Regions from separate parts of the Micromonospora sp. AP08 genome, predicted to be linked through region 1. Evidence: riboswitches for the same ligand, from Rfam matches in the RefSeq annotation. Region 1 holds a riboswitch; the other holds the start of a gene.

Region 1 (4,951 bases):
GGTGTCGTTCCGGGTCGGTGAGGGCGCCAAGGTGGCGCTCGTCGGCCCCAACGGCGCCGGCAAGACCACACTGCTGCGCATGGTGGCCGGCGACCTGCCCGTGAAGACCGGCGCCGTCGCCCGCTCCGGCGGCCTCGGCGTGATGCGCCAGTTCATCGGCATGATCGGCGACGAGTCGACCCTCGCCGACCTGGCGCTGTCGCTCGCCCCGCCGGCGCTGCGCGACGCCGGCCACCGCCTCGCCGAGACCGAGGCGGCCATGCGGGCGGCCGAGGTCCGCGGCAAGTACAGCAGCGCCGCCGGCAAGGCCCAGCTCGCGTACGCCGACGCGCTGGCCGCCTGGGGCGAGGCCGGCGGCTACGACGCCGAGGTGCTCTTCGACACCGTCGCCACCATCGTCCTCGACCTGCCCTGGGACGCCGCCCGGGAACGCCCCGTGCGGACCCTGTCCGGCGGCCAGCAGAAGCGGTTCGCGCTGGAACTGCTGCTCCGCGGCCCGGACGAGGTGCTCCTCCTCGACGAGCCGGACAACTTCCTCGACGTGCCCGGCAAGCGCTGGCTGGAGGCCCGGCTGCGCGAGTCCGGCAAGTCCGTGCTCTACGTCTCGCACGACCGGGAACTGCTGGCCCAGACCGCCGACCGGGTGGTCGCCGTCGAGGGCGGCAGCGCCTGGGTGCACCCCGGTGGCTTCGCGAGCTGGCACGAGGCCCGGGTGGCCCGGCACGCCCGCCTCGACGAGCTGCGCCGCCGCTGGGACGAGGAACACCAGAAGCTGCGCGAGCTGATGCTCATGTACAAGCAGAAGGCCGCGTACAACGACGGGATGGCCTCCCGCTACCAGGCCGCGCAGACCCGGTTGCGCAAGTTCGAGGAGGCCGGGCCGCCGCCCGTACCCCCGAAGGACCAGGACATCCGGATGCGCCTGACCGGCGGGCGGACCGGCAAGCGCGCGGTGATCGCCGAGCAGCTCGAACTGGACGGGCTGACCTACCCGTTCGACCTGGAACTCTGGTACGGCGACCGGGTGGCGGTGCTCGGCGCGAACGGCACGGGGAAGTCGCACTTCCTCCGCCTGCTCGCCCGCGGCGGCACCGACCCCGACCCGGCCAACACCCCCGTCGACGGCGCGGCGGCCCTCGCCCCCGTCGCGCACGACGGCCAGGTACGCCTCGGCGCCCGGGTCCGGCCCGGCCACTTCTCGCAGACCCACGACCGGCCGGAGCTGATGGCGAAGACCCTTGTCGAGATCCTGTGGCGGGGCGACGAGCACCGGGCCGGCATGGACCGGCACGCGGCCATGGCGGCGCTGTCCCGCTACGAGCTGGCCGGGCAGGGCGACCAGCGCTTCGGCACCCTCTCCGGCGGCCAGCAGGCGCGCTTCCTGGTGCTGCTGCTGGAGCTGTCCGGGGCCACCCTGCTGCTGCTGGACGAGCCGACCGACAACCTCGACCTGGCCTCCGCCGAGGCCCTCGAAGCGGGGCTGGCCGCGTTCGCGGGCACGGTCGTCGCCGTCACCCACGACCGGTGGTTCACCCGCTCCTTCGACCGGTTCGTGCTGTTCCGCGGCGACGGCGAGGTGGTGGAGACCCCGGAGCCGGTCTGGGACGTGCGGTGAGCGCCCGGCCGGCGGCATAGGGTGGATCTCGTGACTGAGATGACCTACCGCCGGCTGGGCGACTCCGGGCTCGTGGTGTCCGTCGTCGGCATCGGCTGCAACAACTTCGGCCGCAAGCTCGACCTCGACGGCACCCGCGCCGTGGTGGACGCCGCGCTCGACGCCGGGATCAACTTCTTCGACACCGCCGACATCTACGGCGAGCCGCAGGGCGGCTCCGAGGAACTGCTCGGGCAGGCGCTCAAGGGCCGCCGGGACGACGTGGTGGTCGCCACCAAGTTCGGCATGGACATGCACGGCCTCAACGGGCCGGACCACGGCGCCCGGGGCGCCCGCCGCTACATCGCCCGGGCCGTCGAGGCGTCGCTGCGCCGGCTCGACACCGACCACATCGACCTGTACCAGATGCACGAGCCCGACCCGGGCACCCCCATCGACGAGACCCTCGCCGCGCTCGACGACCTGGTGACCGCCGGCAAGGTGCGCTACCTCGGCAACTCGAACTTCGCCGGCTGGCAGATCGCCGACGCCGACTGGACCGCCTCCTCCCAGGGCCGCGCCCGCTTCATCTCCGCGCAGAACCACTACTCGCTGCTGGAGCGGTCCGTCGAGGCCGAGGTGATCCCGGCGTGCGAGCGGTTCGGCCTGGGCATGCTGCCGTTCTTCCCCCTCGCCAACGGGCTGCTCACCGGCAAGTACAAGCGCAACGAGGCCCCGCCCGCCGGCAGCCGGCTCTCCGGCGGCGGCCGGTACGCCGAGCGCCTCGCCGCCGCGGACTGGGACACCATCGAGGCGATCGAGGCGTACGCGGCCGAGCGCGGGGTCAGCATGCTCCACGTGGCCATCGGCGGGCTCGCCGCGCGGCCGGCGGTGACCTCGGTGATCGCCGGCGCCACCACGCCCGAGCAGGTACGCGCCAACGCCGAGGCGGGCACCTGGCAGCCCACCGACGAGGACCTCGACGCCCTCGACGCCCTCCTCTGAGACACTCTCCGCTGCCCCGGCGCCGCCCACCGGCACCGGGGCAGCATGCTGTCCACTCGCGCCCCGCCCCCTTTTCCGCGCCCTCGGGGGTGTTGCTGCCGGCCGAGGCAGCGCCGCCAAGGCGCGATCGGGGCGTGAGTGGAACGCTATGGAGGTCATCCGGCGGTTTTGACCTCCATGGCGTTCCACTGACGGGCGGCGGTCAGCGGGCGGTGCGTTCGCGGAGGGCTTGGCGGACGAGGGCGACGGTCGCGTGGGGGTGGCGGAGGACGTCGTCGGCGGTGAAGCGGAGAACCAGCCAGCCCACCGCGCGGAGGGCGTTCAGGCGGGCGACGTCCTGGCGGAAGTGGGCGCGCTCGCGGTGGTGGTCGCCGTCGTACTCGACGGCGACGCGGAGCGCAGGCCAGGCCAGGTCGACCCGGGCGATGAACCGACCCCGGGCGTCGTGCACGTCGTGCTGGGCGGTGAGCGGGCCCAGACCCGCGTCGAGGAGGAGCAGGCGGAGGCGGGTCTCCATCGGGGACTCGCTCAGCGGTTCGGCGAGCGTCAGCACCTCCCGCAGCAGCGCCGAGCCGGGCCAACCGGCATGTGCCGCCGAGTAGGCGCGCAGGGCGGGCAGCTTCACCACCCGGCGATGCAGCAACGCCTCGACGGCGACCAGCGCGTCGACGCGCGGGCCCTGCCGGCCGAGGTCGAAGGCGGCGCGCAGGGCCGTGGTGACCGGAAGGCCGGCGAAGCGGGTGCGGTCGGTGTCCGGCAGCACGGAACGGACCTGGTGCACGCGGGGATGCGGCCGGATCCGCACGGTCCGGGGCATCAACACGGTGACCGGCGCGTCCCTGGCCAGCAGGTCGGCGCCCCACAGATACGCCGCGCTGCGCCCCGCGATGGCCGCATCCGGCGGCAGCCGCAGCGCCACGGCCTCACACCACATGCGATGGTCGTCCGGGCGGTGGCCGTCGCGGTGCACGTACACGTCGGGCAGGAGGCGGCGCCAAGCAGGCCCCTTCAACATCGCCCAGGTCAGGAGCCCTTCGGCGACGGCGGCGCTGCCGCGGAACGGCAGGGAGGCCAGGCGGCGCGGGACGTGGGCGGACGAGGGCATCCGGACAGCATGGCGTGATGGGGAGATCACTTGCTGTCCCCATTCTCCATCCGGGAGGGTCGGTGGGGAATTCCCCGCCCACCCTTGGCGGATCCGCGCCCACGTCGTACGGTAGTCCGCAAGTGACCCACGGGAGCCCGGTGCCACCGGGCTGAGAGGGGGGCTGGAAGCCCCCGACCGTCGAACCTGATCCGGGTAATGCCGGCGCAGGGAGGAGAGTTGCCGTGCCGTCCCTGGGACGACTGCATCTGATCACCGACACCCGGCCGGGGCGGGACCCGCTGGCCGTGCTGCGCGCCGCCCTGCCGGTGGCCCGCGCCGAGCTGGTCGTCCAGGTCCGGGTGGAGGACGACGCCACCGATCGCGAGGCGTACGAGCTGGCGCAGCGGGTGGTCGGGTTGTGCCGGCCGTACGGGGCGACGTGCCTGGTCAACGACCGGCTGCACGTGGCGCTGGCCGTGGAGGCCGACGGCGGCCACGTCGGCGCGGAGGACCTGCCGGTGGCGGCGGCCCGCCGGGTGCTCGGCGGCGGCGCCGTGCTCGGGGCGACCGCGCGGGAGCCGGCCGGCGCCGCCGCGGCGGTCGCCGCCGGGGCCAGCTACCTGGGCGTGGGCCCCTGCCACGCCACCACGACGAAGGCCGGCCTGCCCGATCCGATCGGCCCCGAGGGGGTACGCGCGGTGGCCGGCGCGGTGGACGTGCCCGTGATCGCCATCGGCGGGGTGACCGCCGCGTCGGTGCCGGCGCTGCGGGCGGCCGGGGCGTACGGGGTGGCGGTGGTGGGGGCGCTCTCCGCGAGCCCCGATCCCGCCCGCACGACCGCCGAGCTGATCGAGGCGCTGACGTGCTGACCCGACCGGACGTCGCCATCGTGGGGGCGGGACCGGTCGGGCTGGCGATCGCGTGGCGGTGCGCGTCGCGTGGGCTGCGGGTGACCGTGCACGATCCGGCGCCCGGCTCCGGGGCCTCGCATGTCGCCGCCGGGATGCTCTCGCCGGTGGCCGAGGCGTACTTCGGCGAGCACGAGCTGACCGGGCTGCTCGCCGAGTCCGCCGCCCGCTGGCCCCGCTTCGCCGCCGACCTGGCCGAGGCGTCCGGCGCCGACGTCGGGTACCGCGCCGACGGCACCCTGGTGGTCGGGCTCACCGCCGACGACCTGGCCGAGGCGCGGCGGCTGTGGTCGTACCAGCAGGGGGTGGGGCTGCCGATCACGCCGCTGCGCCCCTCGGAGCTGCGCGACCGCGAGC
Region 2 (4,951 bases), on a different contig from region 1:
GGCCCGAGCGCGGCGAACGAGACGTGCGGGTGGTCGCTGCGCCGCGCCTCCGGCGAGGTGCGCACCAGCTCGGCCAGCGCGCCCATGAACCGGCTCGGGGTCACCGCCGGGTCGAAGCCGGGCATCCCGTCGCGGATCACCGGCCACCAGTCCGCCGGCACCGGCGGGTTGCTCCACTCCGCCGGATCGCTGTTCTCCGGCGTGTGGGTGGGCACCACGACCGTGCCGGCCGGGCCGAGCACGTCGCGCAGGGCGAGCAGCACGGCCTCCGGGCCGCCGCAGAGGAAGCCCAGCGGGCGCAGGGAGGCGTGCACCAGCACGGTCGCGCCGGGGCGTACCCCGAGGTCGTGGAGCTGGGCGGCGAGCGACGCGCGGGTGTGCGGCCGGGCCGGCGCGGTGTTCGCGATCATCGGCCGGCGCGGGCCAGGATCGCCGTGGCCAGCGGGCCGGGCGCCTCGTCCGGGATCCAGTGGGTGACGCCGGGCAGCACCACGAAGCGGTAGTCGCCGGTGACGTGCGCGGCGCACGCCTCCGCGGCCGTGCGCCCGATCGCGACGTCCCCGTCGCTCCAGACGAAGGTGGTGGGCACGCCCACCGGCCCGACGGCCTTCATGTCCGTCCCGGTCATGGCGCGGTACCAGTTCAGGGCCGCGGTCAGCGCGCCGGGCTCGCGCATCGGGTCGGCGTAGCGGGCCACCCGGTCGGCGTCGCCGACCCCGCCGAGCATCCGGCGCAGGGTCGCCGCGCGGAACGCCAGCAGCACCTTCTCCGCCTTCCCCGGCTTGCGGAACAGGGCGATGTAGGAGGACCGGGCCTTCTGCCGCGGGTCGGTGGCGAGCGCGTGACCCATGGCCGCCGGGTGCGGCACCGACACCGCCGTCAGCGTGCGCACCCGCTGCGGGTGCGCCGCCGCCAGGCCCCACGCCACGATCGCGCCCCAGTCGTGGCCGACCAGGTGGGCGTCGGTCACCCCGAGCGCGTCGAGCACGGCGGCAGCGTCGGCCACCAGCTCCGGGACCCGGTACGCCCCGACCTCCGCCGGCCGCGCGCCGGGCGAGTAACCGCGCTGGTCGAGGGCGTACGTGCGCAGCCCGGCGGCGTGCAGCGCGGGGCTCACCTCGTCCCACTCGCCGGAGTGCTGCGGGAAACCGTGCAGCAGCAGGACGGGTTCGCCGCCCTCGGGGCCGCCGGTGCGTACCTCGAACGTCAGACCTCGCGCCTCGACCCGCATGATCGCCACCCTAACGGGCGATCGCCCTGCTGGGCCCGCGGCCGGGGTCGGTGCTAGCGTCTGCGTCGAGACAACTTCACATCCGACAGGGGAGCGCACAGCGCTGAGAGTGCGGGCCGGTGCCCGCAGACCCTCGAACCTGATCTGGGTAATGCCAGCGCAGGGAGTTCGGTCGACCTCCAGCCGCGCCGCCGTCCGGTGACCACCGGGCGCGGCGTGCGTCTTCTCCTGGTTCCTCACCTGAACTGGGAGTCAGTCATGAACCACACCGACAGCAACCGCTGGCGCACCGTCGACATCGTCGTCGCCTCGGTGATCGCCGTCGCCTTCGGCGTCATCTTCTGGGCCTGGGGGCTGCTCTGGGGCGCCACGGACGCGGCCTTCGCGTTCTTCCCGCCCGCGCAGACACTCATCTACGGCGTCTGGCTGGTGCCGGCCGTGCTCGGCGGGCTGGTCATCCGCAAGCCCGGCGCCTCGCTCTACTGCGAGCTGCTGGCGGCGATCATCTCGGCGCTGCTGGGCAGCCAGTGGGGCGGCATCGTCATCGTGCAGGGCCTCATGCAGGGCCTCGGCGCCGAGTTGGCCTTCGCCGCGTTCCGCTACCGCGCGTACCGGCTGCCGGTCGCCCTGCTGGCGGGCGCGCTGACCGGCCTGACCGCGGCGATCTTCGACTTCGTCTACTGGAACAAGACCTACGACCTGGTCAACTACCGCCTGCCCTATGCCCTGCTGACCATCGTCAGCGCCACCGTGATCGCCGGCCTGGGCTCACACTTCCTCACCCGAGCCCTGGCCAACACCGGCGTCCTGGACCGCTTCCCCGCGGGCCGCGACCGAGCCCTGGTGTAACCGCCCCGAGACCGCGTTGATCAAGAGGTTTGCGTCGGCGAGAGCGGTTCTGCTGACGCAAACCTCTTGATCAACCAAGCTGGGCCGAGAGGGGAGGTGGGCGCGTGGGTGCCGTGCAGTTGCGGGGGTTCGGGTGGCGGCATGCCGGGCGGAAGGGCTGGGCTCTCCGGGGCGTCGACCTGCGCGTTGAGGTTGGGGAGCGCGTTCTGCTGCTGGGGCCCTCGGGGGCCGGGAAGAGCACTCTGCTCGCGGCGCTGGCCGGTCTGCTGCCCGAGGACTCCGGTGAGCAGGAGGGCACCGTCGAGATCGACGGGCTCGACCCGCGCAAGGCCCGGGAACGGGTCGGCATCGTCTTCCAGGACCCGGAGACCCAGCTCGTCATGGCCCGCTGCGGCGACGACGTGGCGTTCGGGCTGGAGAACCGGGGCGTGCCCGCCGAGGAGATCTGGCCCCGCGTGGACGAGGCGCTGCGCCGGGTCGGCTTCCCTTACGACCGGGACCGGCCCACGGCGGCCCTGAGCGGCGGCGAGCAGCAGCGGCTCGCGCTGGCCGGCACGCTCGCCCTGCGGCCGGGGCTGCTGCTGCTCGACGAGCCGACCGCCAACCTCGACCCGGCCGGCGCCGATCTGGTCCGCCGGGCCGTCGCCGACGCCCTCGACGCGGACACCACGCTGATCCTCGTCGAGCACCGGGTCGCCGAGGCGCTGCCGCTGGTCGACCGGGTCGTCGTGCTGGAGCCCGGCGGCGGGGTGCGCGCCGACGGGCCGCCCGAGGCGGTGTTCGCCGCGCACGGCGACGCCCTCGCCGCCGCCGGGGTCTGGGTGCCGGGCCGCACCGTGCCGCCCCGGCACGCCACCACGCCGCCCGGCGAGGTGCTGCTCACCGCCGACCGGCTCGGCCTGCCGCCCCGGCTGGCCCCCACCGACCTCCGGGTACGCGCCGGCGAAGCCCTCGCCGTCCTCGGCCCGAACGGCGCCGGCAAGTCCACCCTGGCCCTGCTGCTCGGCGGTCTGCTCCGCCCCGGCGCCGGCGCGGTCGTCGCCACCCCCGCGCTCGCCGGCCGGGACGCGCGCACTCCCCCGCACCGCTGGCGGGCCCCCGCCCTGGCCGGCCGGATCGGCTCCGTCTTCCAGGACCCGGAGCACCAGTTCGTCACGAGCACCGTGCGGGACGAGTTGGCCCTCGGTCCGCGCCGCACCGGGCAGCCCGAGGCGGCCGTGACGGCCACCGTGGACGCGCTGCTGGAGCGGCTGCGGCTGGACCGGCTGGCGGACGCCAACCCGTACACCCTCTCGGGCGGCGAGGCGCGGCGGCTGAGCGTGGCGACCGCCCTGGCCACCGCGCCCCGCCTGCTGATCTGCGACGAGCCCACCTTCGGCCAGGACCGGCGGACCTGGCGGGAGCTGGTCGACCTCCTGGCGGACCTGCGCGACGCCGGCCACGGCGTCGTCGCGGTCACCCACGACCCGGACTTCGTCGCCGCGCTGGCCGACAGGACGATCATCCTGGAGCGCCGAGCACCCGGCCCCGACCGGACGATCAACCTGGAGCACCGGTGATCAGCGTGGAGCCGGTCGCCGCGCCCGGGGCGCCGCTGGCGCGGCGCAACCCGGTGGCGAAGCTGGCCGCCGCGCTGGTCTTCACCCTGATCCTGGTGGCCACCCTCGACCCGGTGGCCCCGGCCATCGCCATCGCCGTCGAGCTGGCGGTGCTGCCGCTGTTCGGCGTCCGCTACGGCGTGCTGGCCCGGCGGGCCTGGCCGCTGCTGGCCGGCGCCGGCGGCATCCTGGTCACGCTGGTGCTCTTCGCGGCCGACCGCTCGGGCCGGGTGCTGGTCGAGGCCGGCCCGGTCCTGGTCACCGAGGGCGTGCTGGTCACCGCGCTGGGTCTGGTGCTGCGGATGCTCGCCGTGGCGCTGCCCGGGATCCTGGTCTTCGCCACCACCGACCCCACCGACCTGGCCGACGCGCTGATCCAGAACGCGAAGGCGCCCGCCCGGTTCGCCATCGGCGCGCTGGCCGCGTTCCGGCTGGTGCCGCTGCTGGAGGAGGAGTGGCGGATGATCAGCATGGCCCGCCGGGCGCGGGGCGTGGACGCCGGCCGCAACCCGATCGCCAAGCTGCGGCTGTTCGGGTCGACGGCGTTCGCGCTGCTGGTCGGGGCGATCCGGCGGGGCACCCGGCTGGCCGTGGCCATGGACGCCCGGGGCTTCGACGCCGGCACCCCGCGTACGGTCGCCCGGCGCCAGCGCTTCACCCGTGCCGACGGCCTGCTGGTGGTGGCCGCCGGGGCGCTGGCCGCGGCGGCGCTGACGGTCAGCGTGGTGCTGGGCACCTTCCGGCCGCTGATCGGCTGACCGGCCGCCGCAGGCAGAGCGGCTCGGGTTGCGGCGGGTCGTCCCGACGGAGGGACACCACGTACTGCCGCAACCCGAGCCGATCAGGGGCCGGTCAGCTGCGCCGGAAGGCGTAGAACTTGGTCTGCCCGGCGCGCCGGCTGCGCCCGGAGAGCCGGGCCTCCCGGCCGGCGGGCGGGCCGGCCTTCGGTGGCGGCGGCGTGTCGGTGCGCCCGGGCAGGGTCACCGGCGCGGCGGGCGCCACGGTGAGCGCGTCGAGATCCGCCGGAGTGAGGTCCACCGGGGACGGCGCGGGCTTGTGGGACTTCTTCGGACTGCGCTTGGCGGGCATACGCTGCCTCCTGACTGTCGGGCACCCGTGGGCACGGCGAGCGGGGAACACCCGGGCGGTCCGACGAGGCATGCGACGCCACCACCGACGGTGGCGCGGAGGATGCGGACGCCCGGGGCGCACGGTCCACGGCGGTTTGCACGGTGGACCGGGCCTGCGAGAGGTGGGCGTCAGTTACGCATGC

Evidence for each region. A riboswitch is a leader RNA that binds a small molecule or an ion and turns the genes downstream of it on or off. The one in region 1 is predicted to bind thiamine pyrophosphate.
Region 2: it holds a riboswitch for thiamine pyrophosphate, as region 1 does, so the genes downstream of both, FXF50_RS25540 (ECF transporter S component) here and thiE (thiamine phosphate synthase) in region 1, are expected to answer to the same signal.

The regions. Positions count from the first base shown of each region.
Region 1 is NZ_VSEZ01000011.1:163,998-168,948, reverse strand. It holds gene FXF50_RS19915 (ABC-F family ATP-binding cassette domain-containing protein) at 1-1,615, shown strand, start outside; gene FXF50_RS19910 (aldo/keto reductase) at 1,637-2,599, shown strand; gene FXF50_RS19905 (endonuclease domain-containing protein) at 2,802-3,704, opposite strand; TPP riboswitch at 3,825-3,934, shown strand; gene thiE (thiamine phosphate synthase) at 3,929-4,555, shown strand; gene thiO (glycine oxidase ThiO) at 4,549-4,951, shown strand, end outside.
Region 2 is NZ_VSEZ01000019.1:83,965-88,915, reverse strand. It holds gene FXF50_RS25550 (aminoglycoside N(3)-acetyltransferase) at 1-410, opposite strand, end outside; gene FXF50_RS25545 (alpha/beta fold hydrolase) at 407-1,231, opposite strand; TPP riboswitch at 1,309-1,415, shown strand; gene FXF50_RS25540 (ECF transporter S component) at 1,490-2,080, shown strand; gene FXF50_RS25535 (ABC transporter ATP-binding protein) at 2,185-3,639, shown strand; gene FXF50_RS25530 (energy-coupling factor transporter transmembrane protein EcfT) at 3,636-4,436, shown strand; gene FXF50_RS25525 (hypothetical protein) at 4,531-4,767, opposite strand.